4 regions of the Paenibacillus sp. HWE-109 genome follow, and region 1 is predicted to be linked to each of the others. Evidence: riboswitches for the same ligand, from Rfam matches in the RefSeq annotation. Region 1 holds a riboswitch; each other region holds the start of a gene.
The links. A riboswitch is a leader RNA that binds a small molecule or an ion and turns the genes downstream of it on or off. The one in region 1 is predicted to bind cyclic di-GMP.
Positions count from the first base shown of each region.

Region 1 (7,775 bases):
CTTACATTTATCTCATTAATATAATCATCAATCTCTACACCAGATAGGTCTGCGACTAAAGTTGAACAATACGTATCGAAGCTCAAAAAAGCAGATATTAAATAGTCATCTAGGTAAGTTGCTCCTGTTTGTCTGATAAGATTCTCAGCCAAGCGATGATAGTGTCGGTAAATCCCCCACGATTCTTTGGAATAATATGCCTCTGCAATTAGAAGGTCTCTTAGGAGTTCACCAGGTACGTTTTGAAAATTAACGGATTCTATGTATTTAATAATTTCTCTTCTAGTGTGCAGGTTTTCATCAATCAAATCTTTCCCATGTTTACGATTCCACTTGAACATAATAAAATCAGCTTTACTTAATGTGTATGTTTGTATAAATTCATCTACATTCAATAAATTTAATCCCCTTCCTGTTCTCCCATACAATTTCCATCTCCGTCATTGATTGCTTACATCAACAATTCAATAAGTCCTAGAATTTTCCTGCTAATCATAAAATACATATCTAGGTGATTTTATCAATAGCTTAAGAAATCCGTCGGAAATCATCCCTCTTCTACCAATTTGCCTTGCCCACTGCTATACTTACATCATGAAGAAGCTTGTGAGGTGATGACATCCATGAATATTATTAAAGTAAAAGATCGTCAGGAACTTGAGAAAAGAATCCCTTCCATGCCTTGGTATATTGAGAAATTTATTAATTATAAACTGCCAGATCTATCCCCATCATCCTTATTGGAATATGTTAGGGACTATGAAATTTTCCTGTCTTGGCTCTTGGCCGAAGGTTTGAGTTCAGCCTCTTCAATGAATCAAGTTCCCTTGGAGGACTTGGAGAAATTACATATGGATAGCGTGGACAACTTCCGGATGTTCCTGGCTACACGCAGAGTTCAGGCAAATGTGAAAACGACCATTAATCGCAAGCTTTCCGCCTTAAGATCGTTATTTCATTATTTAAGTCAAATTGCTGAAGACGAGAACTTCTACCCGCTTCTAAAGCGAAATGTCATGGCCAAGGTCGAAATCAAACGATCTCATAGGCCTAAAGACAGCGCGGCTAAGCTGGAGGGCAAGCTGCTGCAAGAAGAAGAAATCGCCGAGTTTATCGATTATGTCAAACATGGCTACGAGCATGATGTAGCTAGCAATAAACAGGCGCTATACTCTTATGAACTGAACAAAATCCGAGATGCCTGCATCATTACGCTTATTTTGAATTCAGGACTCCGTGTTTCGGAAGTTTTTAATATGAACGTGGACGATTTTGATCTTAAAAAGAAATTGACCTACGTCTATCGAAAAGGAAAGAACGATGATACGTTCAAAACGCCCGTCTATTTTCGCAATGAAGCCATCCAAGCTTTAACGGACTATATGGCTATTCGACACACGCAGTACAAACCGCTAAAAAAAGAAAAAGCCCTCTTCCTTGCCATCGCAAATGGCAAAAAAGAAGGCGAGCGCATGACGAAACGCGCTATACAAGAACTAGTGATCAAATATGCCAAACGTTTTGGCAAGCCGTTCTTGTCCGTGCATAAACTGCGGCATTCTTTCGCCACAGACTATTATTTACAGAACGACTTGTACAAAACACAAGAACAGCTGGGGCACGCTTCACCTGAAACAACACAAATCTATGCGCATCTGACAGATAGAACGATGTCCGAAGCGATTGACCGAAGAGCAGAATCCTGAAGACTACTTCAGGATTTCTTCGATTTTGGCTAACTCTTCCGGAGCGAACGCAAGATTTTTCAAAGCTGCGACGTTTTCCTCGATTTGAGAAACACGGCTTGCACCGATTAAAGCTGAAGTGACGCGCTCACCGCGCAGAACCCAAGCGAGAGCCATCTGTGCTAAGCTTTGGCCGCGGCTGCTAGCCAGCTCATTCAATTGTGTAATTTGCGTCAACTTCTCTTCCGTAATATCTTTCGAGTTCAGGAATTGGCTTTTCCCGCCCGCACGTGAATCGCTTGGCACACCACTCACATACTTGTTAGTCAACAAGCCTTGAGCCAGCGGACAGAAAGCAATGCTGCCAGTACCGAACTCATCCAGCACGTCTTGCAGCCCATTCTCGATCCAACGATTCAACATGCTGTAAGATGGTTGATGAATTAACAGCGGCGTACCCAGACCTTTCAGAATCGTTGCCGCTTCTTTCGTTTGTTCAGCTGTGTAATTCGACAGGCCGACGTAGAGAGCCTTGCCTTGACGAACGATTTGATCCAATGCGCCCATCGTTTCCTCGAATGGTGTATTCGGATCTGGTCTGTGGGAATAGAAAATATCAACATACTCCAGACCCATGCGCTTCAAGCTTTGGTCCAAGCTGGAGATCAAGTTTTTCTTGGAGCCCCACTCTCCGTACGGCCCTTCCCACATGTGATAGCCAGCTTTGGTCGAGATGATCAATTCATCCCGATATGCACCCAAATCACTTTTCAATACTTTACCGAACAGTTCCTCAGCCGATCCTGGAGGTGGACCGTAGTTATTTGCCAAATCAAAGTGTGTGATCCCTAAGTCAAAAGAGCGAAGCAGCATTGCCTTGCCGTTCTCTTGAACATCCAAGCCGCCAAAATTGTGCCATAGGCCTAAGGAGATAGCCGGAAGCTTAAGTCCCGATTTCCCCGAACGATTATATTTCATTTCTGCATAACGTGTTGAGCTAGCTTGATAGACCATGTTTGTCCTCCTTAGAGTTTTCGTAGATCGCTTACCTCGTAAGCATCATCGAATTTGTTCAGAAACTTATTTCATAAGGTTCTTATGTCCTAGTATAGGCTAACTAGCTCAACAAAAAAAGAACTGAAAAAAACGTGTCTTACTTACCTTCAGGTTAGTCACCCCTACTTGGGTTGCAAAGAACGAACTAGTTCAGAGCCATTTTCCTGCAGCCATTTCGTTTTGCCAAACGTATTTTGAATGATATCGATCAGCACGCCTTGTGCATCTACCCCATCCACATATCTGCCTAGAAAATGGATAAAAACATCTAATCTTCGCAGCTCTATCAGCAGCGGCAGCAACCGAATTTCTTCCTCTTCCAGTTGGATAAATGATTGATATCCTTCATAGAAAGCCGCGCAATTGCGTTTTAACTCCAAACCAGGCAGGCTTGGGTCAATCAAATCAGACAAACAGACCGCTAATTCCATAACGCGCACATCAAGGGTCACAAACTCAAAATCCAGGACGGCAGCGATCTTCCCTTCCTCGTCAACTAACATATTGGAGCCGTTAATATCACCATGAACAAGCTGATGCGGCAATTGACGAAGTGCGGGAATGGCCTGATAGAATGCGGCAAATCGTTCATATATGTAGGAAAGCTCTTTATTTTGCGGTACAAATATATCCGGCGGCTGCAGGCAGAACGCCCGAACAGCTTCCGGTGAACAACGGGGATGAATATGCTCGATTTCATAGTAAGGAGGATAGACAGGTGCCAGCTCAACTGAAATCGCAGCAAGAGCAGAAGACAATTGTCCGACAGCTTTTCCGAAATTGACTAATTGCTGTGGATGTGACCATGTCGGATTGTAACCATCCGTATAGGTAAATAAAGCAGCCAATTTTCCTGTTCCCTCTTCTAATTGAACAATTGTCCCCCCTTCCGGCAGTTCGATAGGAACCGGCAATCGATAAGAAAGTTGACTTTTGCGATCTGCTAAGGCCAACAAAATACGATGCTCATACCTAATTTTATCCATGTCCCTATGCGTCTCATACAATCTAAGGACATAGGAAATACCATCAACGTCAACAAATCGAGTTGTATTATTCATTCCACCTTCGCCTGTGCGCATCGTCCACACTTGACCTGGGAACCAATGGGCAGGCAGTGCAGCCAACTGCTCCTCTTTTTCTTTGGAACTCATATTAATCGCTGTCAACTCCTTCTATACCTGATTGTCATCTTCAACCGCGAATTCAAAATCTGCTACATCGAACGCTTGAACAGGAATCTCCGCTTGGATGATTCTCTCAATGAAATCTAATTGATCAGTTAGAAGCGCTCCCTGCTCCTTGATCGAAGTAAGAATTAATTCCGTTTCGATGGGGTCAAATTGTTCTCCATAGGCTTCGTTATCAATGGCAAACACAACGAGTAAAGTCACATTTTCATTGATAGGAAGCGGCGGGCTTTTTCTCCATGGCATGGAAAGCGCTTTTTCTATTTTTTTCTTGTTAAAAGCTTCTTCAAAGAATGCAATCAGTTCGCCAATCATTTGTTTGACAAATCCATCGTCTTCTTCCTCCAGCATAATGGGTTCGCTTCCGGACTGCAGCTCATACAGCTCCTGAATACTGGTATAAGGGATTATATAAGTAACGGGCTGTCCGGGCAGCATCAATTGTCCGTGAACAGCTAACATAACAGCCTCTATAATAAACGTTTTGCTCATATTTATCACGCTCTCCTCTCTCTAAGGTAGTCCTTGCATTATTTCGATAAAAGCTGGATAAATCCTTTTTTTATGCAAACAAAACCGTTAGTCGCCAGGATCCAATTGATCACTTCGTACTAACGGTTCGTCTTTTATAAAATGCCATCGATGACCTCACGATCCTCTAATTGCGGCTGATAAGGCTTTTTTGAAAATCGATTCGCATAGGCAGAAGCTACATAACAATCTGGTTTTATTACAGGTACCATACCGACGGATTCAACACGCCGGACCATCTCTTGGACAAATTTGGCTGTCCGGTTCTTATTCTCATCATCCCCGGCATCAATATGAATATACATGTCGAAGGATGCACCTTGGTAGAGGTGAGGAAGCACAATATCTTCCATATCCTGTCTCTTCGTCTCGTCAAAGTACATAGCAATCTCTTCACTAAGCGCCGTTTCCATAGAAAGCTTCTCTCTAATCGAATGCAAAGCTCTGTGAACGATGACTTGCCGATAACACGCCCACGCTCCTTTTCCTAACCGTTGAATAACAACACCGGTAATGAACTTCGTATGACCGGAATGTACTTGACAATCCGTTCCGATAATGAACTTATAAGCAGCCGCGGGATCAAGTCGTATAAAGTGTAGAATACGTTCGTGTACCGTATCAAGGTCAAGTCCTCTTTCCGTCGTGTTCCGAAACTCCATGGGATGGCTTGTCGTCGAAGGTTTCAAAGATAGGGTTCTTCCTTTCTCCTTAGATTGAAGAAGAGGCGAATGCTGAAGCCAGCATTCGCCTCTATCTATAGTATATGGCAAAGTTCCCTAGATCGAACCATCTGTTATCGAATAACACTGCCGCCGAACAAAAAGCGATTCTCCCATTGCTTGCCATCGATCGTATCCACACGAACACCGCCAGATTCAATCGAATACGTATGAAGCAGGCTTCCATTGCCTAAGTAAATCCCAACATGTGTAATTGGTTCCGTCAGCGGGTTTACATTTTGATAATCTGAAGCTTTGCTTCCTTTGTAATTGCTGAAAAACATCAGATCGCCACGTTTCAAACTTGTCCAATCTTTGTTTACAGCTCCGAGAGATTTAACGAAATCACCCTGATCTCTGGACTCACCCGGAACAGAGAATCTAAGTGCATCCCAGAATATCGTTTGGATGAAATCGGAACAATCAAAAGTGGAAGTATCTCCACGAACAGATCCAAATTCATATGGCGTCCCTAAGTAAACATTGCCTGCAGCGATCACAGCTTCAATTTCATCTGCCACGGGTAAATTAGGTATGCTAACTGAAAAATCAGTGCTTATGTATTTACTGCTGGTGCTTACATATCCGCTTACACTACTACCATCCTGAATCTTGTACCAACTGTCATTCACTTTATCCGTAACCAGAACCTCTTCCCCTTTGCTGAGCATGCGAATGACCTTCGAACTGCTGTCTGATGTCGGTTGAGTGCGAAAGTTAACGCCATAAATGATTTTCGCATTACTGATCACTTTTATGTATTTGCTATTCGTTGAAACATATCCGCTTACGCCTTGAGCATCTTTAATTTTGTACCAATTGACAGTAACATAATCAGTCAAGGTAACAATTTCATTCGTTTTCAACATGCGAATCACATTGCTGGAAGTACTCGCTTGATCACGGAAACTCACACCTGAAACAATTTGCGCCTTCGTCGTGATCCCTTCATCTGCCATCGTCGCAGCAGGAAGTGCAAAAGCAAGTGCCATCACGAACATTCCCAAAACCATCGTCCATTTTCTCATCGTCTCTACCTCCAAAGAATGTGTTTGTCTAGCTGTGAGTTAGCTTTGTAAAGCCGATCTGACGATATGAGTAATTAGATCCGCTTTCCGCAACTTTCGACACCGAAAGATAGCAAAAAGGATAACCCCATAGCCTCAGCTGGGTTATCCTTTCCTGGTAGGAAGGTCCCATCGCATTCGGCAGCTGGCTAGCACTGTGTCGCAACACGAGAGCCCCTATAGCTTTGCGTCCCAAGCTTTCGCTCGGTTTGCCACTTCGTTGTGATGTGAATTTTTTCTTTCGTAGCCTAATTATAATTTGCGGGGGTGAATATCGAATATAGGCGCAAAGTTGCGTTTATTGTCGAAACCACAGAGGCTTGCTGCCTATTGACTAACCGCCTTAATTTTCCAGTTTACGAACCTCCGGTTTTCGTGTATGTGGCCAAAAAACGAGCAAATTCGGATCATTTTTCAGCTTCACATTACAGAGTTTCATCTCCCTTTCTTCAATCTCTACCACTTGCCATTCATGCGATGCTTGCTCCAAACGCTCCTCTACCAAAGATGCAAATTGCTCAACAGCTTCATCTTGTTCGAGCCAAAATTTGACGCCATAATAAGCTAATCCATAATGATTTACTAATCGGCAAGTGAACAATTGTTCACTCACTTTGTGCTGCAAGACATAGGGCATACCTTTCAACCTCCGATAAAAAGGCACGTTCACCACTCGGGTGAATGTGCCTTCCTGTTATAGTGTCAACTTATAAATAAGCATTCTCATGCTTGGCTTTCAACCGGTTCCAACGACGCTCGACTTCCGTTTCGAAGGATTTCAAAGAACCCTCGTACTCCGGCTTCGTCATATGCTTCGTTTTGCCCATCGTCTTGAGCCAATCGGATAACGGAATCTTCTTGCTCTTGTCCTCCGGATTATAGGTGATCGTCGTAACGCCATGCTCCACCTCATACAGCGGAAAGAAACACGAATCAACGGCCGCTCCAACGATATTGGAGCCTTCCTGATCGTCAGATAACCAGTTCAGCGGACAGGCGATTAGGATTTTACCATAGACCAGTCCCTCATGCTGCGCATACCACTGGGCCTTGGCAGCTTTTTTCACCAGATCCTGCGGATATGCTTCTGATCCCGTAAAGACATAAGGAATATGTGTAGCTGCCATAATTTGCGCCGTATCCTTATGATGAAATACTTTACCGCCTTGGTGTTTCCCTACGTTGGAAGTTGAAGTGCGGTGACCCATTGGCGTCGAATAAGATAATTGGGCTCCCGTATTCATATAGCCTTCGTTATCGTACTCGAGAATGATCATTTTATGATTCCGCAGCGCAGCTCCTATGGCTGGTCCCATCCCAATGTCCATACCGCCATCGCCGGTAATCATGACGAACGTGAAATCATCCTGCAAGCCAAGATGATCCAGTTCACCTCGACGCTTACGCTCCCAGAACATCTCTACAACGCCTGAGAGCGTTGCTGCGCCGTTCTGGAAGAGATTATGAATATACGTAGCTTTATGAGCCGAATACGGGTAGCCAGTCGTTACAACCATGGCACAT
Region 1 is NZ_CP091881.1:3,167,287-3,175,061, forward strand. Features, by position in the region: gene LOZ80_RS13000 (hypothetical protein) at 1-395, opposite strand, end outside; gene xerS (tyrosine recombinase XerS) at 624-1,706, shown strand; gene mgrA (L-glyceraldehyde 3-phosphate reductase) at 1,710-2,699, opposite strand; gene LOZ80_RS13015 (phosphotransferase) at 2,864-3,895, opposite strand; gene LOZ80_RS13020 (ADP-heptose synthase) at 3,917-4,423, opposite strand; gene LOZ80_RS13025 (ribonuclease H-like YkuK family protein) at 4,558-5,151, opposite strand; gene LOZ80_RS13030 (C40 family peptidase) at 5,259-6,212, opposite strand; cyclic di-GMP riboswitch class I at 6,389-6,475, opposite strand; gene LOZ80_RS13035 (hypothetical protein) at 6,595-6,888, opposite strand; gene LOZ80_RS13040 (thiamine pyrophosphate-dependent enzyme) at 6,959-7,775, opposite strand, start outside.

Region 2 (7,775 bases), 430 kb from region 1:
TCCCATTCCAGCAATTCAAACAGAATTAGTCAGCAAAGACGGATACGCCTATGGGGGGAGAAGACAGGCGCAAACAGCGCTTAGTGTCGTTCCAAAGGCTTCCTATGTCGTTAGCTACTCTTATGCGCTTCCTGCCTCTGAGACAGGCGAAGGATTGAAGATGAATCTGTACAGCCAGCAATCAAGCGGAGAAACCTCTTACAGATCACTTCTGGCAACAGCCAAAGTTCCTGTTCAGAAGAATGATTTTAAAGCAAAAGCCCTGAACGTCTATCCCTACGAAATTACGATTAAAGATTGGTCGATTACAGCTATTTTCCAAGCTACGATGATGTACGATTACAAATTGAAGCTGGATTTGGATATTAAACCAGACAAACAGGTGACAGTTGATAAATATAACAGCAGCCTTTCCTTCGAACTATTTGATAATGTTGGAAACCCGGTAGGAAAAGCGGTTCAAGCTTTGTCAGGCGAAGGCCGTTTGTACAATGGCACGAATACAATTGATTTGAATGCAAGATCCAACCAACTCGACTTTCCGATTCAAGTTAAGGTGTATGAAACCTTCGCGAATGAATACGGAGAAATCGTGAAACGTCTATTGACGACGTTCAAACAGTAAGCGGATAATAGGAAAGCTGCTTGGGCTTTGTTTGCAAAAAGCTCCCAGGTGGCTTTCTTTTTTGATATGTCATAGTCGGATGGATCATGTGGATGCTCATAAGTCAATCTAATATTGGATAAGATAGGAGTATTGATTTGAACATAACGGAGTGATGGCGATGAATTGGATATATTGGGCTAAATTATATGATTCCAAGTTTCAAGCAGGCTGCTTGGCGAAGAGAATGGAAGAAGATTGGTGGATTTATGGGTACGAATGCCCGCAGGAAGTTGAAGTGTACAAGTCCAAAAAGGGAAGATTTGGCGTTCGGTACAACACCTGATACGGAAAAATGCTCCTAAAAATTAACGCTTGACTTAGCACTCGCGCTTAGTGTATATTTATTTTTGTCGCTGTTGAGCGACTGCTAATGACGCGGGGTGGAGCAGCCCGGTAGCTCGTCGGGCTCATAACCCGAAGGCCGCAGGTTCAAATCCTGCCCCCGCAACCAATTATTCAGAAGGGCCTATAGCTCAGTTGGTTAGAGCGGTCGGCTCATAACCGATTGGTCGGGGGTTCGAGTCCCTCTGGGCCCATAGTAAGTAAACCCTTAGTTTAAGGGTTTTTGTTATTTCTGGACATAATCATGCCTTTAAGAAAGGAATATCTTATGTGCCGAAACATTAAGCCGTTGTTTAATTTTGAACCCGTGGTAACAGATGATGAAATACGCGCGGCATCGTTGCAATTTGTGCGTAAAATTTCAGGGTTTACCGAGCCTTCCAAAGCAAATGAAGAGGCTTTCCAACGTGCCGTAGAGGAAGTCGCGCTTGTAGCGCGGAAACTGATGGATTCACTGGTGACAAATGCGGAACCGCGGAATCGTGAAGTCGAGTTGGAACGTGCCCGGATCAAGAACGCCAAAAGGTTCGGTACAAAAGAATCATAATGAAGGGGCTCTTTCCATGTGGAAAGAGCCTTTTTTGTTGTAAGTAGGAGCAGAGTTCCTGCAATAAGTAGCGAGTACAGTTCTACGAGCATACAATGTATGAAACTAGTAGAAATTAGGTGATTGAAAGTGACCAAAGGTTTTGATTGTTCAACACCTTTAACGGTATCAACTGCCGCTGCTTTCGTCAAGGATGGCTACTTGTTCGTAGCTAGATATCTGGTCCCTAGTGGTTTTAAAGCGTTGACGAAGAGTGAAGCTGATGTCATCAGCAAAGCTGGGTTACAGATAGTTTCGGTCTTCGAAACAACTGCAAATCGCGCTCTAGGCGGCCGTAGCGCTGGACTGGCAGACGGCGCCACGGCTGTACAAGTTGCCAAACAGGTCGGTCAACCTGAAGGTACCTGTATTTACTTTGCCGTCGATTTTGACGTGAGCAGTGCGCAAATGGCCACGGTTATTGCTTATATCAAGGCAGCAAGCGAGGCAACGCCAGCATTTACAACAGGTGTATATGGTTCGTATTCAGTAATGGAGGCTGTGAAACAAGCCGCTGCGTGTTCCCGTTATTGGCAAACCTACGCTTGGAGCGGAGGCAAGAAATCTTCGTTTATTCAAATCTATCAATATTTGAATGATGTGATTGAGCACGGTATTGGTATTGATCATGATGAATCTTACGGAAATGAAGGCTGGTGGAACACGATATCACCTCCTGATCCTGAACCTAGCTATCCCCTGAGCCCAGAGGATGCAAATGCCATAATTCCTTTTCTTTCTGCTGGTTATGAGGCTACCATTTCGCTAGCGGCGAGAGATGAATTTCATCGTTTAGCCAATGAATTACGCAAAGCTTCAGGTCAGACTGAACAATAATTACGGAAAAAGTAAACCGAATCCTCCTTTGCTCCGTTTACTCTAAAGAGTAGATTGACAACTATAAGGAGGATTTTATTATGAAAAAAAGTTTGTTTGCGGCCGTACTGGGTATTGGATTGCTAGTAACGGGAATATTGCCAGTTTCTGCGCAGGAGCATGGGATGCGTATGGCAGCGGATATGAACATGCAATCTGATGCCCCTCAGCTGGTGAAGTCCGATATGAAGCTGATGCTGAATGGGAAACCCCTACAGGTTGATGAAGCTTATTTGGTCGATAATGCGTTGTTCGTCCCATATCGCGCATTTGCAGAAGGGATTGGTCTAAAGGTAGGCTATGAGGCAGCTACCCAAACCGTAACGGTAAGTAAAGAAGGCAAAGAAGTTAAATTGACAATCGGTTCCAGTGAAGCCCATGTCGATGGTACCCCGCATACGATGGTTGGACCAGCGCAGCTTATCAATAGCACTACATTCGTGCATTCACGCTTCCTGGCCGAAGTGTTCGGAGTAAGAGTCGCTTACGATGAGGCAACTCGGACAGTTAATCTTGTGTCTGGCGAAGCCACAGCCAAGACGTATTATGTGAACATCGAAGGCTTTGCATTTAAAGAAGGGGATCTGACGGTTGAAGCGGGATCAACCATTGTTTTCACCAATAAGGATAAAGTGAAGCATAACGCTGTTGCCGATAATGGCAGCTTCAAAACGAATCTGCTCGGCGCTGGGGAATCCGAAAGTATCACGTTGACAACCCCCGGGGAGTATACGTACTTCTGTGAACCGCATAAGAATTTTATGAAGGGTAAAATAACCGTTAAATAAACCAAAGCCCGGTCCCTCGTCTAGCGCAGAGGGACCGGGCTTTGGTTATTGCATGACCGTGCTGCGGATATACCAGCGCGCATCCAGCGAGGCTCTTTCGAGGCGAAAGAGCACGCGTCTGTTCACGACCGCGGAGGCGCGTTCCGGCGTAGCCGTCACGCTGACCGCGGTCTCGAGCTGCAGGAGCTGGCTTACGTCCAGCTCCGGGAACTTGGACAGGCGGCGCATGCTGCGCACGTGCACCGCCTGTTCTTGCCCTGTGGTGACCTGCAGCAGCTGCAGGTCACCTTGGTTCGCTGCGCTGATCCATACGTCGATCAGCGCCCAGGGCGAGAGCTTGCTGACGTAAGGGATCAGCAAGCCGGCTGCCCGGTGCACCATGACTTGGTGCGCCGGGTCCATAGAGCGGGAACCATGCGTCACGCTCCCGAGGAAGTGAATGCAGAAATGACCGTCGAAGTCATTTCCGGGAATACCATCTCCGCCATGCGGCATGCCATGCATGGAGCCAGCCAACGTGCGGCCGTTCAGCTTCACGAGGACCGCTCGGCGGTCCCAGCTCCAGGTGCCGCCGTAGATGGTTTTGAGCGTCGCAGAGTCTTCTTTGGTCAGCGGCTGAACATCCGCGTGATGGGAACCAGCACGACGCTGTCCTTCAAAGCTAAGACCGCTTTCCACATCGACAATCGTGAATTTACTATATTTCGGGAGAATTAAACTGGCTTCCTCCCAAGGCAGCAATTCGCCGTAATGTTTGGCTCTAAGATCTTGAACTTGTGCACGCAGAACTTCTTGTACATGGGCTGACAGTTCCAAAAAGGAACCAGCTGTGGGGTCCACTACTTCTCCATTCAGAGTGACGCCAAAACTTTGCGTCTGACCTTTATTGTCATAGGTAAGCGTCGTATCCAGCAGTAAGGAGTCAGAGAATGCTACCCCTAATCTGCGATCGTCAAGCTCTTTTTTTAATTTTTTATCCGTAAACATGACTTCGGTTTGATAAGCTGCACTTGCTGAAGATTTGACAATCAACCGAAAGTTGTTAGTGTCTGCTGCACTTTGATCTGTTGGCTCCATGCCCTTCACATAGGGTCTGCCAATCATAAAATTGGAAATGAACAAAATGAACAACAGCATGCAGATTACTTTGGAAAGCAAGCTGTTTGCTCGGTTGTGATACATAGGTTAACGTCCTCCTGCGTGGATTTATTTGAGCGCTGTAGTCAGTTTTTACTAAATCCTTAGAAATTATAATCATTAATCTGGTTTAGGCTGCTTTAGAATAATTGTGTTAAACTAGCAATAGCTAAGGTTGTTTTGAACAAATATGGAAAGTGAGGAAGACAGATGGGAAGCAGAGCAGGTCAATCATTCGAAATCCAACTTGAGCAGGATCGCATAGTGCGGGGGGATTGGTATACAGCGGAATCACAACCCTCGAAAGGTACCCTGATCATTTGTCATGGCTATAAAGGCTTTAAAGATTGGGGCATGTTTCCGTATTCAGCGCAATCCTTGGCAAAGGATGTCGATGTTGTCGCTATCAATTTTTCGCACAACGGAGTCGGAGCAGATTTGCTAACATTCTCAGAACTTGAGAAGTTTGCGAAAGCTACTTATTCGCGCGATCTAGAAGATTTGGAAGCCGTAGTAAATTATATTTACCAAAGAGATAAAATCGCGTCAAAGCAGCCAATTCTTCTGTTGGGACACAGCAGGGGGGCTGCGGTTTGTCTGATTTATGCCTTAGATCATCCAGCTCAAATTGCGGGTGTAATTAGTTGGAATGGCATTGCTAATGTCGATCTGTTCACCGAGGAAAATAAAGCGGAAATGCGCGAAACGGGACGCGCGTATACGTTGAATGGACGAACTAAGCAAAATATGCCGCTAGATTTGGAAATACTAGTGGATATGGAACGAAATCAGGAGCGATTGGATATCATTAGCAGAATTAGCGGTATTGCTTGCCCTGTCTCACTGGTCCAAGGCACAGAAGATGGGGAGCGAGGCATTAAGGGGTCCACTCAGTTAGTGCAGCAAAATCCTGCTATTAAGTGGCTTCGCATTCCTGCTGGAAATCATACCTTCGGATCCGTTCATCCCTTCCAAGGTGAGACGGCGCCAATGAAAGAAGCTATTCGCGTTACGCTTGAGAGCATTCGCGAAATGCTTGGATAGCTGTTTTTGTTGAATGAACTAATTAAATCGAGGAGGCGGATGTCCATGTCCCAAACTTTTTTCATATCCGACCACCATTTTGGTCATAAATTGATTATTGATTTTGAAAATCGCCCTTTCGTCGATACCGAGGAAATGAATGCAAGCATGATTGCCAAATGGAATCAAGTTGTGAACAAAGAGGACACGGTATTCCATCTGGGGGATTTCTCCTTTCTCAACAAAGAGAAGACCCAAGCAATCGTTTCGCAACTCAACGGCTACAAAATCCTCATCCTAGGCAACCATGACCGGGGAAGGTCCAGGACGTGGTGGCTCGATGCCGGTTTTGATGAAGTGAGCGATTATCCGATCATTTATAAAAACTTTTTTTTCCTGTCTCACGAACCCATGTACATGAACAAACAGATGCCATACGTCAATGTCCATGGCCACATTCACGGGCAGAAATACGAGGGACTTCATTATTATAATGTGAGTGTGGAACAACTGGATTACACACCGGTTTCTTTTGAGCAGATTCGTGATGCGGTTGTGGTGAATGAGGAGCAATAAGGAGATAGAGCAAACTGTGGCCGAATTGGCCACGTTTTTTTTGTTTGTTGAACAAAAAAACGTTAATTCACAAGGGTTTTCTAAAGCAAGATGACTGTTTTGGGATTGTCATATAGCCTAAGCTGAAGCTACTCTTTTACAGTAAGTTTTTAAGTAACTGCTACTTTAGAACTAGACATAATTAACCAATTCATGTAGACTGAAATTTAATGTTAAGCAGTTAGTGCTCGACAAGGCAAACCTATTGAAAAGTAGGGACGCAAAACTAAAGGGGCTTAGTGCAAAAGCACTGTGCTAGCCAGTTATCGAAAGCGGAGGCGACAATTTTGGCGACTAAAATCAAATATATTGCTGTGGTAGAATATAATGATCGTTTAACGAAAACTTTTAAAGAGATACCTTTTTTTTGTGATGTAGACAAAAATCCAAGCATCGGTGATTTCGTTAAATTATTTCAGGATGAGGGACTTGAAATGGAAATCGTGGATTTTGCTGATATGATTTTTCAACCAATTGATAAAGCTTCAACTAAAATTGCATTTGCAAAAATCAATAGGACATTTAAAGACTATACCCACAATGATATAAAGCGAAGAAGAAATTAAAATAAAATTCTAATATTTATGTATCTCGGACTTGTTGAAATGTAGCGCCAAAAATCTCTTTTTATTGTTTAGGAACACTTTGAATGTTTTGTAGTTATTTTTCAAATTGATCAGTGAGAAAAACCTTGAAGAAGACTTCAAGGTTTTCTTTATTATGACCTCTAATAAAAAGATATAGACCTTACATACCGACTAGTATACCAAAGGAGACTGCTGTTAATTTCGGAAAACTGCTTTTCAGTAATGAATCGAGTTAAATTTATTGCCATGTTTATAGGTCGGTTCTTGCTAGGTATTTTATAATTAAAACTAACAAAGCTAGGGAGTTGAGAAGATGGAAAATATGCAGCTTAATCGAATTGAGGAAATGTTGGGTACATTAATTAAGATGGTTGGGGAAAACAATGGCAGTTTGAAATCATTAGAGGATAAATCAGATAACGTTGAGAAAAATATTAAGGAAACCAAGGATAACGTAAAGGGACTTATTGAAGGGCAAGAAAGACAAGATCGCATTCTTGAAATGCTTTCAGTTAAATCCATTGAAACGGACTCATACATAAGAGATTTTAAACGGAAATTGCAGTGAAGCTCACTCAGCAAATTGGAGTGGGCTTTATTTATTTGCAAAGCAAAAGAAATGTGAAAACCGCTATTGATCAGAAAAATGCATTCTTGACCAAATATTGACCACGGAACCGAATTTGGCACTCATTCATGGATCAATAGTTCTCTAAACATGAAATAAACCCTTACAACGTAAGGGTTTCTCTGGATGACCTGTAGTGGGCTCGAACCACTGACCCCTACCCTGTCAACTTACGGATGGACTTCATTTGGCTCAACGCTTGTCCATTCAGTAGTCCAAACGTCAGTCCGAACACTACTAAATCAACGTATGTTGAAACGGGTGGTCAACATAACTCATCACGATCTCTTATTCGATTACTACTATTATAACCGTAGGAGCGGAATCTAACAATGTTTTTGACCCGTACCCTGCGTTAAATAGTTTCCCATTTAAGCGCGCGATTCGTTATTAACGAGTTGTCGCGCTTAATTTTTTGCGTTTTTGTGCGAGATTAATCGGAGTATTCGTACAATGCAGTATAGAAACGAAAATAAATCTTTCCCCAAAACTGTACGACATTCGATCAGCGTACATAGAGGAAGTA
Region 2 is NZ_CP091881.1:3,592,471-3,600,245, reverse strand. Features, by position in the region: gene LOZ80_RS15345 (hypothetical protein) at 1-625, shown strand, start outside; gene LOZ80_RS15340 (hypothetical protein) at 786-950, shown strand; tRNA gene LOZ80_RS15335 (tRNA-Met) at 1,042-1,118, shown strand; tRNA gene LOZ80_RS15330 (tRNA-Ile) at 1,130-1,203, shown strand; gene LOZ80_RS15325 (DUF2277 domain-containing protein) at 1,278-1,556, shown strand; gene LOZ80_RS15320 (DUF1906 domain-containing protein) at 1,686-2,432, shown strand; gene LOZ80_RS15315 (stalk domain-containing protein) at 2,513-3,259, shown strand; gene LOZ80_RS15310 (hypothetical protein) at 3,305-4,441, opposite strand; gene LOZ80_RS15305 (alpha/beta hydrolase family protein) at 4,607-5,440, shown strand; gene LOZ80_RS15300 (phosphoesterase) at 5,486-5,995, shown strand; cyclic di-GMP riboswitch class I at 6,220-6,305, shown strand; gene LOZ80_RS15295 (hypothetical protein) at 6,322-6,600, shown strand; gene LOZ80_RS15290 (hypothetical protein) at 6,935-7,189, shown strand.
Region 2: it holds a riboswitch for cyclic di-GMP, as region 1 does, so the genes downstream of both, LOZ80_RS15295 (hypothetical protein) here and LOZ80_RS13030 (C40 family peptidase) in region 1, are expected to answer to the same signal.

Region 3 (7,775 bases), 4.2 Mb from region 1:
GGGATCAGAAAAAGGAAGAGGGACAACCTCAGGACATCCAGGACATAGATGGAGAATAGGAAGATGGCCATCAGCTGAATACCGCGCTTATTCATGGAAAGGTACAGATGAGCAGCACCGGGAAAAATGGCGATAATGGTCGCTAAGGTGCGGTTTTTACGGCCAAATTCATCGCCAAGATGAAAATCATCGAACATGCTGCGATCGACCAGTTCAAGGCCTGCTTGCTTGCGCTCCTGCTGTTTGAGGGCATCGAACATGGTGTAGAACCAGAGCACTGGCAGAGCCAGCAGAAAGGCCACAAATCCTTCGTTGTGCGTCATGATCGTAATGAAGAAGACGAGAATGGCGATCCCGAAGAAGGACACCATGGCGGTCAGGCCGCGCTGCATAAGTCCAAGCTGGAAATGACCGAGCCCTGGCACGAAAGAGAGCAGCATGACGCGAGTCCGCTCTTGCTGATTCAACTGATTGGCATACGGATTGACAGGCAGAGAAGATTCCCATTCCGGCGACTGGGGATCGTAGGGATTAGGCATGCCGCCGTAGGGGGAGCGATAAGGCTGTGAGCTTAGCAAATAGATGATCATATCGGCCATATTTACGATCCACGAGAGCGCGGCGAACAGAGCCAATATAACTAATAGTTCTTCTGGCAAACGGGTGAGAGTTACGCCGACGAATATAAGAAAGAGCGGGCCAAAAAAACCGGCGGCATATAAGAAAGCGCGCAATAGTCGCTGCATATATAGATGGCCAAGCCCAGGGATGATGGAAAGCAAGAAGGCGGTTACGCCGCTTTTGCTTTGTATGGGATTCATGGGTGAGAACCTCCTTTGTTAGAGCCATTTTGTAAAGTATCCAGCCAACCGAGTGTCTTGTTAAGCCATACGTCCGAAACGGGCATTTCTTGCTTCTTCTGAAGTGCAGAGGGATTGAGTTCCTGAGATAAGCCATGAAAGAATCCGGTAGCCACCAAGATGATCGTAGCAGCGGCTGCAATGCCATAATGCAGAATCGTCGAGCGGTACCAAGAGCGCTTGGTACCCGTGGTTCGCGCGATAATCGCATCGACATACCCTTGGGTTTCGAGTTCTAGCAAAGGGAATGTCGTGGAGGTCATCTCCAAGCAGTCCATATAAACAGCGAGACACTCGTCGCATTTGTACAGATGATGCTCCATAGCGTCTATCTCCGCAGCGCTCAATGACGCATTCAAGTAATTCCTCCAGGCTTGCTCGTCGTAATGATTCACAAGAAATCCTCCTCCTTCCAGTTTTTGCGGAGCCACTGTTTGGCTCGGTAAAGCTTGGACTCGACGGTTTTAACGGTAATGCCCTGGGTATCGGCAATATCTTGATAGGATTGATGTTGAATATAGTAGGCCGTTAGTACGTCTTGATAATTAAGTGGAATTTGATGCAGTCGCGTCCGTACAAGCTGAGCGGTTTCATTCATGATGACCTCATTCTCTACCGCATGCTGATGAGGCACAACAGGTTCCGAGGCTTGTACGGATTCTTCCATCTCAGCCGTCATATCTTCTCTTTTCCTGCTGGCTGAGCGTTTGAAATCAATGGCACGATTCACAGCGATGCGAGTCATCCAGGTTTTGAAACCCTTCTTCTGGTACTGAGGGAGGGAGAAGTAAATCCGGGTCCATACTTCCTGGGATAAATCTTCGGCATCTTTGGTATGACGTACAATCGCATAAATCGTGTGGAACACATAGTGCCGATAAGCAGTAACCAGCTCACGAAATGCTGACTCATCGCCATTCAAAATGCGCTCTATTAGGGCATGTTCCTGAATAAGCTTCTCCTCCTCTCCGCATGAATAGACGAAGGCTCTTCCAGTAATCCCTGCAGTTGCATCCAAAAAGTCTTGGTAATATTCAGAAGGCTGCCCTCCAGGTTTGGACCCCTTTGAGACAGCCTCATACGTTTTTAATGAGATACAGACGAACTTCCAGGCTTGATATGCGGCGTAGAAGAACTATTGCGAACAAACCATTGCGAAAGAGCAGCGCTTAGAACACCGAGAATTCCAAGGATAATAAATCCCTGACTTAGCGAGAACCAATCACCGATAACCCCCATGAGAACAGGACCAATGAACATACCGAGGCCATAGATCGCTTGGAAAAAGCCCATGGCCGTTGCCCGCTTATCCGCAGCCATATGTTTGATGCTCATTCCCATCAGAAGTGTAAAGGAAAGCCCTCGCCCGAACCCGGCAAAAGCTTGAGTAATCATAAGTATCCAAAGATGATGCGTGAACGGAACCGAGAATGTGAATATCCCCATAAGAAGGAAGCCCCATACGACCATGCGCTTTTCTCCATATCTGGCAGCCCAACGCCTTCCACCGAATAAAGAAGCTAGGGCCACTGGCACATTGGCAAACAAAGAGAGCAGGGATAAAGAAAATTTATCAGCCCCAAGCTCGGTAGCATAAACAGGCGTGAACCCGAAGACAGTGGCAAAGATCAGCACTTGAGACAGAATGGCTAGTAAAGAAACAAACAGTAAGGTCCGGTCCGTCGCCACCTCACCAATGCCGCGCAGCGTTATTTTTGGAGCGTCGGGTTCGACCTTTTCTACGAGGAAAAAAGATCCTATAAGCCCTATCACACCTAGTCCGGCGCCTAAAATAAATGCAGCTTCCCAGCCTAGAGAATCAGCGGCCCAACCTGCCGCAAGAATACCGAGCACCTGGCCGAGCGAATTGAAGAAGGAAATCGTGCCAATCGCTTTCGTAGAATCTTCATGCTTATAATAGCTCGTAAATAATACCGTGAAATCTACCCAAGTTGCCGCAGCCGCGCCGGCCAGTGCACGCAGAATGAGGATCCAGGTGAAATCATGCGTGAACCAGAGCCCTAAACCCGCAATCGCTGTGAAAAACAGCCCAAAGGTGATGAACAGTTTGCGTTTATGAAATCGGTCCGACATAATACCGACTGGAATTCGAAGCAGCATTTGCGAGATACCATACATCCCGACAATCCACCCAGCAAGCTGATGGTTCCCGCCCAGAAATTCCACATAGGGGGCCATAATAGGAACGCTGGTATACATCGACATCCAGAACAGCAACGTTACCGCGCAGAAAAGAGGGATGCGGTAGGAGGATGGCGTTTTGATGATCGTCATTGGTGTAAGACTCCTTTCGGACTGAGCTCCGTTCATTATAGAACATTGGCTGGGTGCTAGGCTATGGTACGTAATCACAAATAATATGAGCAAGACAACTGGATGGATTAGGGATAAAAAATAACCCTTCTACGTCTATGACGCTAGAAGGGTTATTGGTTTAAATCGTAGTATTTTTGTCTCGTATCTGTTGCAGTAATTTAAGAACTTCACCAAACCCCATAAAGATTAAGCCTCCAAGTAAGGAATACAGGAGTGGGACTAAGCCGAATAAGAATACGGATGATTTATCTCTAGGAAGGTCAATTCCGCCTGTCCATAAGTAGATGGCTGACAGAAATCCAATTACAATGGTTGCCACCCCAATGAATTTAAAAATGATACTATAGGTATTCTTTACCTCATAATCATTTATAAAACGAGAATTGAACTGGAGACTCGATACGACTTTACTTTTTTGCTGCCCAAATTCCCAACTGAAGTTAATAAAAAACATACCTATGAGAATAGCGGATAAGCACAGAACAAGAGGCTTATATTTGAAAAGAAATTTTGCAAAATCAACGACATCATCTTCGTAAATAGCGGATTGCCCGATGACAGTTAAGGCTTGCCAATTCATTAAGCTGGCGATAGATAAGAGCAAAGCACCAGCCATACCTAAGTAAATAGTAAGCCTGCGTGGCATTAAGCAGCCTCCGTTCGGTATGTTTTCAATAGTGCAATGAAGAAATTGAACAGCGATAGGCCAAGAGCAACGCCCAATATGGTACTCAAATTTAAAGCTGTGTCAAACGTGAATACGCGGCTGGAAGATAGCATGGAAACGGCATAGAGAAAAGAAATAATACCTGCAGATAGGGCTGATATTCTGAAATACATGGTTCTCCTCATTTCTTATAATGGATAATTTTTAAATATTTTGTAGAATTTTAGCATATCAAAAATAGGTATATATTACCATACAAAAATTAATGCTGATAAATTGCTCTTCAAGAGAAAACCCTTTTGGGCGTACGACTGTTGTAAAAATAGTGTTTCTATAAAAAAGAAAAAAGAGGCTGTCCCAAAAGTCAATTTATGACTTAAGGGCAGCCTCTTTAGGTAGGATATACGCGCCCGATACGATTCGAACGTACGACCTACAGTTTAGGAAACTGTTGCTCTATCCTGCTGAGCTACGGGCGCATAGCAAGAATTATGATAGCACGAAGGCCTCCACGGCGCAAGCATTCGGTTGCGGCCAGGTCATCTAGAGAATTTCTTGCACAGATGGATGCAACGATTATTCCTTGCCGCGTAATTTACGGAAAAATTGGGTCAGCATCGTCGAACACTCTTCCTGCATGACGCCGCTAATGACGTCGACACGGTGATTAAACCGGTCTTCCTGCAGCAGGTTCATGAGCGTCCCCGCGCAGCCTGCTTTAGGATCCGTCGTGCCATAAATCACTTGCGGGATCCGAGCTTGAACAATGGCGCCAGCGCACATAGGGCAGGGTTCTAACGTAACATAAAGCTGGCAATCTAGCAGACGCCACGCCTGCAAATGTTCACTTGCCTGCTTAATAGCAACCAGCTCTGCATGAGCGAGCGGATCTAGGGTTGTTTCACGAAGATTGTAGCCGCGACCAATAATTTGGCCTTGGTGGACAACGACAGCGCCGATCGGCACTTCGCGGATGGCTTCGGCTTTGAGCGCCTCTTGAATGGCTTCTTTCATCCAGGGGATATGTTCATCCACAGGGGGACACCTCGCTAAAATAATTTATCCACATGTGAATAAAACATCGAACAAATATTCGTTGTTAACAACCTGTGGATAACAATGTGGATAACTTAAAAAGTTGTGGATACTTTTTTCTTTCTACATTCATACACTAAAAAGATGGGCTGCGCAAGGTTTTTAGTTGATAACTGAGACAAGGTTCCGATATAATGAAGATGCTAGTAGGCCTTTATGACCATAAAGCCTGCACAACCACAATCAGACATGAAATTGCAGAATTCGAAATGGCAAACTTGCTGAAAGGCAAGGACGCAAAGCTGAGGGTCTACGGTTCCCGCGAACTATGACAGCCTGGTTACCGAAAATCATTGCTTTTTGATTAAGGTAATAGACTGTTCCGGATCATCGGGGCGGTCTATTTTTAATGATATAAGTCGAGTACGGTTCGCGAAAGGATGTTGAGTAAAGTGGCCAACGAGCAACAACCCATGAAACTTTATGGCAGTAAAGAAGGCTATGATGCTGATGTCATGATCGACAGTAAAGCAGTGCTCAGCAAGGAAGATTTCGTAGCTACTGGTGTGTTGACTTATGCTCTCGGTGACATTATTGAGGTAGAACTCCCTGAGTTTGATGTGTTTCGGTTGGGGGATAAGCTGAAAATGACAGTCTATACGAAATCAGGGCTGTTTGTTTGGGAAACGACGGTAGTTGCCAAAGAGCAGGGATCTCTCATCGTGCTGAATCCACCCGAAAATCGTCGGAAATTTACGGAGAAACGGGAGTTTCCTCGTGTTGAAGTCACAAAGGGCGGCTTGTTATTCGGACTTCAAGATGTAAATAAGCGAAATAAACATCATTTAGACAATCCGATTGCCATTTCGATCAAAAATATTTCCATTAATGGCGTAGGCTTCACGGTAGATGACAATGCAATGGTCGAAAAAATTATCCAAAAGCATTCTCAGCTGGAAGTTGAATTGAATCTTGGCTTTTCGATGGCCTGTACAATGGAAGTTGTTAGAAAAGAGAAAACAAATGCGGGCTTCTACTATGGGGCCAGATATTTGAATGTTCCGGATGAAAAAACAAATGCGTTAAGAGGCTTTATCCTCAAAAATCAGATAGAAACTTACTTCATTCAGAAGCGGGAAGCGCAAATCAAAAAAGCAATGGAAAAAAAGACTGTGGCCAATCCGTAGCCTCAGGCTTTTTTTTGCGTTCCAAGTACTATATAATAAGAAGGATGATTTTCGAAAATTAAGGAGTTGTAACTACAATGGCTTTGAAAGCAGGTATCGTCGGTCTACCGAACGTAGGAAAATCGACATTGTTTAATGCAATTACACAGGCGGGAGCAGAATCTGCGAATTATCCGTTTTGTACGATCGATCCGAATGTTGGGGTAGTTGAAGTACCAGACGAGAGATTGCAGAAGCTGGTAGAGATTGTTGTGCCTAAGAGCATTGTCCCGACAGCCTTTGAATTCGTGGATATCGCGGGTTTAGTGAAGGGCGCGAGCAAAGGCGAAGGGCTTGGAAATAAATTTCTGGCGCACATTCGTGAAGTGGATGCCATTGTGCATGTTGTTCGTTGTTTTGAAGATGATAATATTACCCACGTTTCTGGTAAAGTAGATCCGATTGGCGATATCGAGACGATCAATCTTGAATTGATATTGGCTGACATCGAGTCCGTAGAGAAGAAGATTGAGCGTTCACGCAAAAACCTCAAAGGCGGCGACAAAAAGGTTGTTGCTGAAGTGGAGTGTTTGGAGCGTATTAAAGAAGCGCTTTATGAAGATAAGCCAGCGCGTAGTTTGGATCTCAGCGAAGATGAGAAACTTCTCGTGCGCGATCTTCACCTTTTGACCATGAAACCTGTGCTTTATGCAGCAAACGTGAGTGAGGATGAAGTGGCGACAGCAGACGAAAATCCTTTCGTGAAGATTGTGAAAGAATTTGCTGAAGGCGAAAACAACGAAGTGGTGTCGATCAGCGCGAAGGTTGAATCCGAAATCGCCGAGTTGGAAGACGAAGAAAAAGCGATGTTCCTCGAAGAGTTGGGACTTCAAGAGTCCGGCTTGAATAGATTGATTAAAGCAGCGTATAGAAAGCTTGGCTTGTATACGTATTTCACAGCTGGCGTGCAAGAGGTAAGAGCCTGGACGATTCGTAAAGGAACGAAAGCACCGCAAGCAGCTGGTGTGATTCACACCGATTTCGAACGTGGTTTTATCCGTGCTGAGGTTGTGTCTTACAATGATTTGGCAGCGGCTGGTTCCATGAATGGAGCTAAGGAAAAAGGCCAAGTGCGACTTGAAGGCAAAGAGTACGTGGTGAATGACGGGGACGTCATGCATTTCAGATTCAACGTTTAACTACGAGAAAAAGATAAGAAAGGAGTGATCCACGATGTTGGATAGATTGCAATCGATTGTAGATCGATATGATAAATTAAGTGAATTGTTATGTGACCCTGATGTCACAAATGATACGAAGAAATTGAGAGAATACTCCAAAGAACAATCCGATCTTCAAGAAGCTTATGATGCTTATAATGAATATAAGAGTGTAAGTGAACAGCTCGCTGATGCGAAAGTGATGCAGAACGAGAAGCTGGACGATGAGATGCGCGAAATGGTCAAAATGGAGATTGATGAGCTGAGCGAACAAGCGGCTTCTTTGGAAGAACAGCTTAGATTGCTGATGATGCCCAAAGATCCCAACGACGGTAAGAACGTAATCGTCGAAATTCGCGGAGCGGCTGGTGGTGATGAAGCTGCGTTATTCGCAGGTGATCTTTACCGGATGTATACGCGTTATGCGGATGGTCAAGGCTGGAAAACGGAAATTCTGGATGCTTCCGTGAATGATTTAGGCGGATTCAAA
Region 3 is NZ_CP091881.1:7,373,157-7,380,931, forward strand. Features, by position in the region: gene LOZ80_RS31625 (hypothetical protein) at 1-821, opposite strand, end outside; gene LOZ80_RS31630 (hypothetical protein) at 818-1,255, opposite strand; gene LOZ80_RS31635 (RNA polymerase sigma factor) at 1,252-1,782, opposite strand; gene LOZ80_RS31640 (MFS transporter) at 1,947-3,155, opposite strand; gene LOZ80_RS31645 (hypothetical protein) at 3,316-3,843, opposite strand; gene LOZ80_RS31650 (hypothetical protein) at 3,843-4,037, opposite strand; tRNA gene LOZ80_RS31655 (tRNA-Arg) at 4,270-4,343, opposite strand; gene tadA (tRNA adenosine(34) deaminase TadA) at 4,441-4,878, opposite strand; cyclic di-GMP riboswitch class I at 5,161-5,247, shown strand; gene LOZ80_RS31665 (PilZ domain-containing protein) at 5,352-6,086, shown strand; gene ychF (redox-regulated ATPase YchF) at 6,164-7,264, shown strand; gene prfA (peptide chain release factor 1) at 7,299-7,775, shown strand, end outside.
Region 3: it holds a riboswitch for cyclic di-GMP, as region 1 does, so the genes downstream of both, LOZ80_RS31665 (PilZ domain-containing protein) here and LOZ80_RS13030 (C40 family peptidase) in region 1, are expected to answer to the same signal.

Region 4 (7,775 bases), 1.8 Mb from region 1:
CGACCAAAAGACTTATCAGAACGGAGAGCAATATGCACAGAATGGCAGACCAAAGAACAGACTGTACTACTGCCTGCTCAAAATGGGCATCAAATGTCGGTGAGTTCATCTCCATCGTTTGAGATTGATATAAGGAGAAGTGGTAATGTGTCGTTACGATAAACGCTATGGTTGAGATGAGCAAAACACCGGAAGCTATGCTAATAAATGCGATGACAATTCGTGCGTATAACCCTCTCACGATGATTCCCCTCCCGTAAACCGATAACCAATGGAGTAAACGGTGACGATGTATTGAGGCTTTTTGGGATCCGTTTCTATTTTTTGACGGAGGTTTTTGACATGTTGATCGATGGAACGATGATCGCCTTCATAATCAAAACCGAGCACTTTTTCAACGAGTTCCTCCCGTGTAAACGTTCGGTTAGGATGATGCGCCAGAATCAGCAGCAATTTATATTCATTCGGAGTTAGAGTTAGCCGTTTGCCGATTTTATAAACTTCATGTTTCATTGGCCGAATGACAAGATCCTCATGATGAAACGAAATAATTTCTGCAAGAAGCGAATCCTCCTGCGTGCGACGAAGTATAGCTTTAACTCTTGCTGTTAGTTCACGTGGGCTAAACGGCTTCAAGACATAATCATCGGCACCGAGTGTTAATCCTTGGACGCGGTCATCCTCCGAAACTTTCGCTGTTAGCATGATGACAGGAACAGGAGAAAACTGCCGTATCGCCCTGCATACATCTTCACCGGGCATGTCCGGCAGCATCAGATCCAGAATAAGCAGATCCACATTGCCACCTCGAACGAGTTCAAGTGCTTTGTTCCCTGTTTCGGACTGAATAGCCCGATAGCCCTCATTTTGCAAATAGGACGCAACAACTTCACGAATTTTTTCTTCATCATCAACAATTAAAATTGTCTTCATAGAATTAATTCACCCCCTTTAGAATATACCATACCCCCATACCCTATACAAAATACTAAAAAAAACCTTTGTCGCTCATTCGATCAGCCTGCCAACAGCAGTTCTCATCCAATCAAGCTAACAAAGGCTTTTATTTAAAGAAAAAGAACCAAATAAAAATAGCCCAAACAGGGATCATCACAACAAGACTCCACAGACACCCTTTGGCAAAGCTCAATTTGGGCTCCTGCTCCGTCGTTCTCCTATTTTCACTAGACATGTTCCACCAACTCCAAAGGCAGCCCGTCCGGATCTGCAAAAAATGTATATTTATCTCCTGTAATCGGATCAATCCGCACCGGCTCCACCTTAATTCCCTTAGCCTGCAATTTCTTCTTTTCCAATCTCATAGAGATGCCTCCTATGCCGATTTCTAGTCAAAAAACCGCAATCAGGGAGGTTCCTGTCCTGCGGCTGGTTGTAAGAATTAACCGTCTGCTCTCATCGTTGCAATAATTTGCTTCAATACATCCTCAGCTTGGTCATAATCCACCTGACAAGTCCCTGCAGCCTGGTGACCTCCACCCCCATTTTGGAGCATCAAATTTCCGATATTCGTCTTGGAGGAGCGATTGACAATGCTATGACCGCACGCGAATACACAGTTTTGTTTATTGCGGCCGTCGACAATCCAAATCGATACGTTTTGCTCCGGATAAAGGGCGTATACCATGAAACGATTGCCTGGATAAATGGTCTCTACATTACGCAGATCCGTAATAATGACATTGCCTTCGGTACGTGTATAGGTTTGCAGCATGTCTCGATAGAGAACGTCCAATTCCAGGTAACGTGCCACACGCTCCTTCACATCAGGCAGTTCCATAATTTCATGAACAGATTTCGTCGCACAGTGCTCGACCAGTTCTTCCATGAGTTGATAATTGCTGATTGCATAATCGCGATAGCGACCCAGGCCTGTGCGGGCATCCATAATAAAGGACAACAGGTCCCAGCCGCTTGGATTCAAAATATCCTCTTTGCTGAATTGTGCCGAATCCGCTTTGTCTACGCCTTGCATAATATCATCGATATCGCCAAAGGTTTCTTGGCCGCCGTAATAATCATAGACGACACGTGCCGCGCTTGGGGCAATCCGCGTTTCACCTTTGTACGCTACCTTCTCGCCCATACGCTCAAGCTCGCTGGAGTGGTGATCAAACCATAAACCGCAACCAGGCACATAAGGGACATTGGCCAAGATATCGTTCTCCGTAACTTCAATCAAGCCGTCCTGCATATCTTTGGGATGGACGAATTTCATTTCATCCACCATGTTCATTTTTTTGAAAAGCATCGCACATACCAGACCATCAAAATCCGAACGTGTAATTAATCTCATGCTCGTGTAGCCCCCTAATCGTAGTCCTTTTGCACTACATACCTTATTGTTAATTATTATATCAGCTTCTGTCGTTTCGTGACAATGCTTTTGTCTTGCGATGAGCGCTTCCGCATCAAGCATGAAAAAAAGAACGGTACGCCTAAATCGGCTGCACCGTTCTTAACTTGGAAGACAAACATTGATAAAGCCTATTCAAAAATGCTTCGATTTGAGCAATAGGCGGTATCTTTACGGATAGCTTAACTTCGCCTTTCCAGTAGAAAATCAAGATGCTGTTGCTTCTCCCATGAAACATTTCAACATCCCAGCAATTTTCATTCAAGGCATATTCTTCTCGATTAATCATCAGCTTTGGTCCGTCTGAAGACGGAACCAAACGGGCAACATGATTACCACATAGCGAAGTTACTTTTTGCTCTTCATGTAGTTCAGACTGCATGCTGCTTGGTCCTCCTTTATTCGTACAATTCATTTGGTTATGACAGAGAAAAACCCCGCGATTATTCCGATCGGAGGGGTTCTATGTTGAATACCCAATCGTTCGGCAGCTGGCTGGCAATTTGTCCGTTTCAGGACAAGTAAGCCCCTTTAGCTTTGCGTCGCTGACTTTCGTCAGCTTTGCCTTTGTCGAGATGTGTAACATGTTGTAACGGTATGAACTTGGTTTAACTGATCTACACTCTCAAGAATAAGGGAAGTTGTTTTGAATTCGAATAGTTCTCAAGAACTAATTTTTCAATTATTTTCATAAATTTTCTTTTTTCGACGTATTTTTCAGCAACCTTTGACGAATCGTGCCTTTCCAGTAGAAAATGGAACCCGCCAATGTAATTACCGCCATACTGTTGAACAACGTGCTGCCCCCATAGGAAACAAGCAAAAATCCACCAATCCATGGGCCCATAAAGTGACCGACGTTCGTTAAAGTTTGGGCACCAAAATACGTTCCTCGCATATGCTCAGGCGCTAATTTGTCAATCAACATATTCGCTGCCGGGTAATTCAAGATCTCACCCAATGTAAAAATACTCATAGACACAATAAGCCAAATAAGCGAATGCGACAACGCAAATCCAATATCGCCTAATGCAAACATTAAATTGCCAAAAACGATAGCTGCAAGCGGTGTATACTTCTCGGACCAGCGCGTAAGCGGAATTTGCATGGCAATCACCACAATTGCATTAACGCTCATCAGAATGGCAAACATTTTGACGCCATCCACAAAGCTTTTCTCCAAATATTGCGAAAGTGTCACCATGACCTGCGAGTAGCCGATTGCGCCAATGATACCGCCTAAAATATAGTAGCGAAAAGTCATATCACTGCGAATGACACGCCATGCAGAACCAAAAGTAACAGGTGATTTCTTCTCACCTTCGATTTTTTTAATGCCAAACTTGCTTAACAGGACATACAGGGTAACGGCATAAATAAAATAAATGAGACCCGTGATCATAAAAGGAAGCGCTCCACTCCAGGTGGCAAAAAAAGCACCTAACAATGGACCAACAGCAACCCCGACGTTAATGGCCATGTAGCGTAATGAGAATACGCTAAGCCGCTTCGCAGGTTCTGTCAGATCTGCCATCAAGGCCTGCGATACCGGTTCATAGAAGGACCGGCAGAGCCCGTTCAGCATATTGAGCAGCATGAACAGGAGCGGTAATTTAACGACACTGAAGCCCAGAAATACGAATGCCCAGCCAAATAGTGCGGCTAACATAATAATTCTTCGGCCAAATCGGTCAGATAATGTCCCGCCAATAAAACCGCCGACCGTTCCTGCCAGAGAGCCCATCCCGATAACGACCCCGATCATGACGGGACTCATGGACGAATGTCTTGCCAAATAGATGGCAAGAAACGGCAAGCTCATCGATGACGCTGCCCTAGCCATCACCGTTCCCAACAGCAGCGTATGCACAATGGGATGATATGAACCAAGAAAACCACGCAACCGATTCATGTAAAGAGACTCCTATCACCACTTTATTTACCGACGGTCAATCAAATGAACATCGAATTCCAATTATACACGAAAATTAGCGATTGGTGTCTTCGATTTGTTGGTTTTTGTTGGATTTAGAGCGCACAACAAAAAAACCGTCTTCAAGTGTTGGACACCTTGAGAACAGTCTTTGATTGATTTGGGTTTAATGGCTAGCTGCTGCAGCTGGAACCGCAGCTGGAAGATGAGCAGGAGGAACCCGATCCGGAACTGCAATTGTTGCCGCTGCCAGAATCACCGTCGGAGCTGTTGTCGCCGCTATTGTCACCGCTGCTGTAGCCACCGCAGCCTGACGCCGAGCAGTTGGAGGTTCTGTCTTTCTCTATATCTTCTTGATTCTCAGGCATATACGAGTCCATACCGCTCGTGTAATCGTGGGCTTCGCTGATGGAGAAGAACATCATCGCGCCTGCTAAGTAGACCATACTGTTAGGCCCGGATAAGGAGTTCTGCCAGCCTGTATCCTCAAACCTGCGGCTGTTCGCGGCCTTCTCGGCTTCCGAAATCGCTTGCGCTACGAGCAAGCGGATCGTTTCAGCCACTTCGGGATATCGCTTCGCTTGCTCCATATCAAACCACAGCGCGGCGATCTCCTCTTCGTTCCCGCCGCGAAGCAAGTCTGTTCGTTCCTTATCCAACGGATTACGGAAGAAGCCATTCCAACAGCGGGCGCTGGTTGGCGCAAATTCAAATAAATGCGCATATACCCAGTCAAACCATGCGCGCTCTCCCGGCATTTCCTTAGGTTCGCGCTCAGGCGCATGGTGAATAACGCCACCTGCGAATTGCTCTCCGAACCGTTGATATTCCCGTGTGAACATCAACATCTCATGCCAAATATCGTCGATTTCGTGGCTGAACATCGGGGTTCGCTTTAAGATCAGATTCATGAGGAAAAATCGCTTTAATTCAAACCATTTACAAGAAAACTCATCATCACTCATAAGCGGGTGTTCGATTTTGACACGATATTGGAGTCTTTCTACATAATCAGGCGGAAGTGCGCTGTCCAATTTAGCGACTAGACGATCTAATGGAATGCCAGCTTGTAAACCAAGCCCTTGAGGTAAATCTGCTGCGCGATAACTCGGTTTGGATTTTCCAGGACGATTGCGCTTGGGCGGTTTGGATGATTTTCCGAATAAAAAGCGAAACATGAGCATCCCTCCTTATTTCCAATATAACACATCTATGTAAATCGAAGAATAACAATCGTTGGAAAATAGAGGTTACAACACCTATAATACTCGTAAGGAGGTGCTGATCAATGAAAATTGCAGTTACCGGCGGCAGCGGCTTTATAGGCAAGCGATTGATCTCACATTTGCAGCAGCAAGGCCATGAATTAATCAATATTTCCCGTTCAGCCCAAACTGTGAGCCCGCATGCGCGTACTGTAACATGGGAGCAACTGCGAACCTCTTCACAAGACCTCGAAGGTTTGGATGCGATCGTCAATCTTGCTGGAGAATCCATTAATCAACGGTGGACCTCGAAAGCCAAAGAGCGAATTGTCCAATCACGCATTAAGGCCGCTGAACAGGTTGCACAGCTGGTTGAAAGGATGACCACCAAACCCAAAGTGATTGTCAATGCTTCCGGTATGTCCGTCTACGGTACTTCAGAGACAGAGACATTTGATGAGCGAAGTCCTCATCGTCAAGTCGATTTTTTATCAGGCGTCGTCGAGCAGTGGGAACACACGGCAGATCAAATCAAAGGACCCAGAATCGTCAAAGTGCGCGTAGGACTTGTGCTCGATGGCCAAGAAGGCGCTTTTCCCAAAATGGCTCTGCCTTACAAGCTTGGCGTTGGCGGCCGAATAGGCAGCGGCAAGCAGTGGCTCTCATGGATCCATATTGAAGATATGGTGCGATTGATCGATTTCTGCATCGTGAACGATGCCATCGTTGGACCGGTCAATGCCACAGCGCCGAATCCGGTGACCAATCTAGTATTCGGACGGGCATTAGGGAAAGCGATGCACAGGCCTAACTTATTCCCGCTCCCCGCTTTCGTGCTGAAGCTGATTTTCGGCGAATTGTCCACCCTTCTCTTAGACGGCCAGAAGGTGCTCCCGCACGTTCTTCTTGCGAATGGATTTACATTCAAGTACATACACGTAGAAAAAGCGCTTGCCGATATCGTTTGAATAGAAAACCCAGATCCGCGAGCACCGCTCGTTGACCTGGGTTTTGTTTGTCCAACTATTTAGTCGATAAGTCATCTGTTACTTGAATAAGTTGCAATTGTGTAGGAGCTCCCGTTAACGTCAATACGCCTTTTTCATCATAGCTGATACCGAAATCGTTATCGTTAACAATGGCAATCGTATTTTTGTCAACGACCGCTAGTCCTTCGATTTTCTCATAGGGATAGCCAAGTTTGGCAATATCAACGATCAATTCTTTACTTACAGGCTGAATCCCTTGATCCTTCAACTGTTGAATGGATAGCCCTTCCAAGTTATTGCTGGCCGCTTTCCCCAAAATATTCGTTGCTTTGGAGAAATCGGACTTGTAGATCCTCTTCAACTGAGCATCCGCGCCCGCGTTTTTATCACGCTCATCCACCAAAAGCACATCACCAGAAAGAGCCGACATATCGCTGATAACGATATCTTTTTGATTCACTTTCGCAAACATTCCCGCTTGTTCAGCCACATACACATACTCACCAACGATTTGTTTCGTCGCCAAATCCATCTTAAGAATACGAAGATTTCTGGAGGCTTCCCCTGTTTTTTTATCCGGATTTGCCATTGGGCTTTGAATGGATGTGTATAGGAATTTACCGTCTGGTGAAATCGTCACACCTTCGAAACCACGGTTGGCAATACGTTTGTTGTAAACCTCAGGCAGCGTATCGAAAATAGGGATCTGTGCGCCGGCCTGTACTAATTTCTCTTTGGAACCTTTTGGCACATAGCGGCCTAGAATCGTTCCATCGCGTTTAACTTGAAGAATGGATGGCCGATATTCATCCGAAATCCAAAACGTATCATCAGATGGGCTGTAGGCGATACCTTCCAAGTCCAATCCGTCCGGATCATAGGAAAGTTTCGTTGCCCCTTTCTCATCGTAAGGCACTTCATCTGTTCCGTCTAGATTCGGTAAACCTGTTATGTATTTGGTCTTGCTTACTTTATCGATTTTGCCGTCCGGCAAGGAGAGTTTAATCGTTTCCAGAATTTCAATCGTACCATTTGTAATTTTGAATTTGTACAAACGAGGAATATAACTATCAATAGGAAATGTACGTAGTTTATCTTTGCCTACTTCACCATTAGGTCCGCGATCCGCAAGCGAATAGAACGTATTAGGAGCATCTTTGGGCAGATGCACTAAACCGGAGAAGCCGCCTTCTTGAATCCCTTTGTCCAGAACAGGCGCATTTTTCCACTCAAATTTCCCTGTCACTTTCGGAATATCTTTGAGGGAAATGGAC
Region 4 is NZ_CP091881.1:4,976,708-4,984,482, forward strand. Features, by position in the region: gene LOZ80_RS21145 (sensor histidine kinase) at 1-241, opposite strand, end outside; gene LOZ80_RS21150 (response regulator transcription factor) at 238-933, opposite strand; partial or broken gene LOZ80_RS21155 (VOC family protein) at 1,185-1,307, opposite strand; gene LOZ80_RS21160 (exopolyphosphatase) at 1,400-2,314, opposite strand; gene LOZ80_RS21165 (hypothetical protein) at 2,457-2,756, opposite strand; cyclic di-GMP riboswitch class I at 2,858-2,950, opposite strand; gene LOZ80_RS21170 (MDR family MFS transporter) at 3,063-4,286, opposite strand; gene LOZ80_RS21175 (glycine-rich domain-containing protein) at 4,481-5,485, opposite strand; gene LOZ80_RS21180 (TIGR01777 family oxidoreductase) at 5,596-6,480, shown strand; gene LOZ80_RS21185 (esterase-like activity of phytase family protein) at 6,536-7,775, opposite strand, start outside.
Region 4: it holds a riboswitch for cyclic di-GMP, as region 1 does, so the genes downstream of both, LOZ80_RS21165 (hypothetical protein) here and LOZ80_RS13030 (C40 family peptidase) in region 1, are expected to answer to the same signal.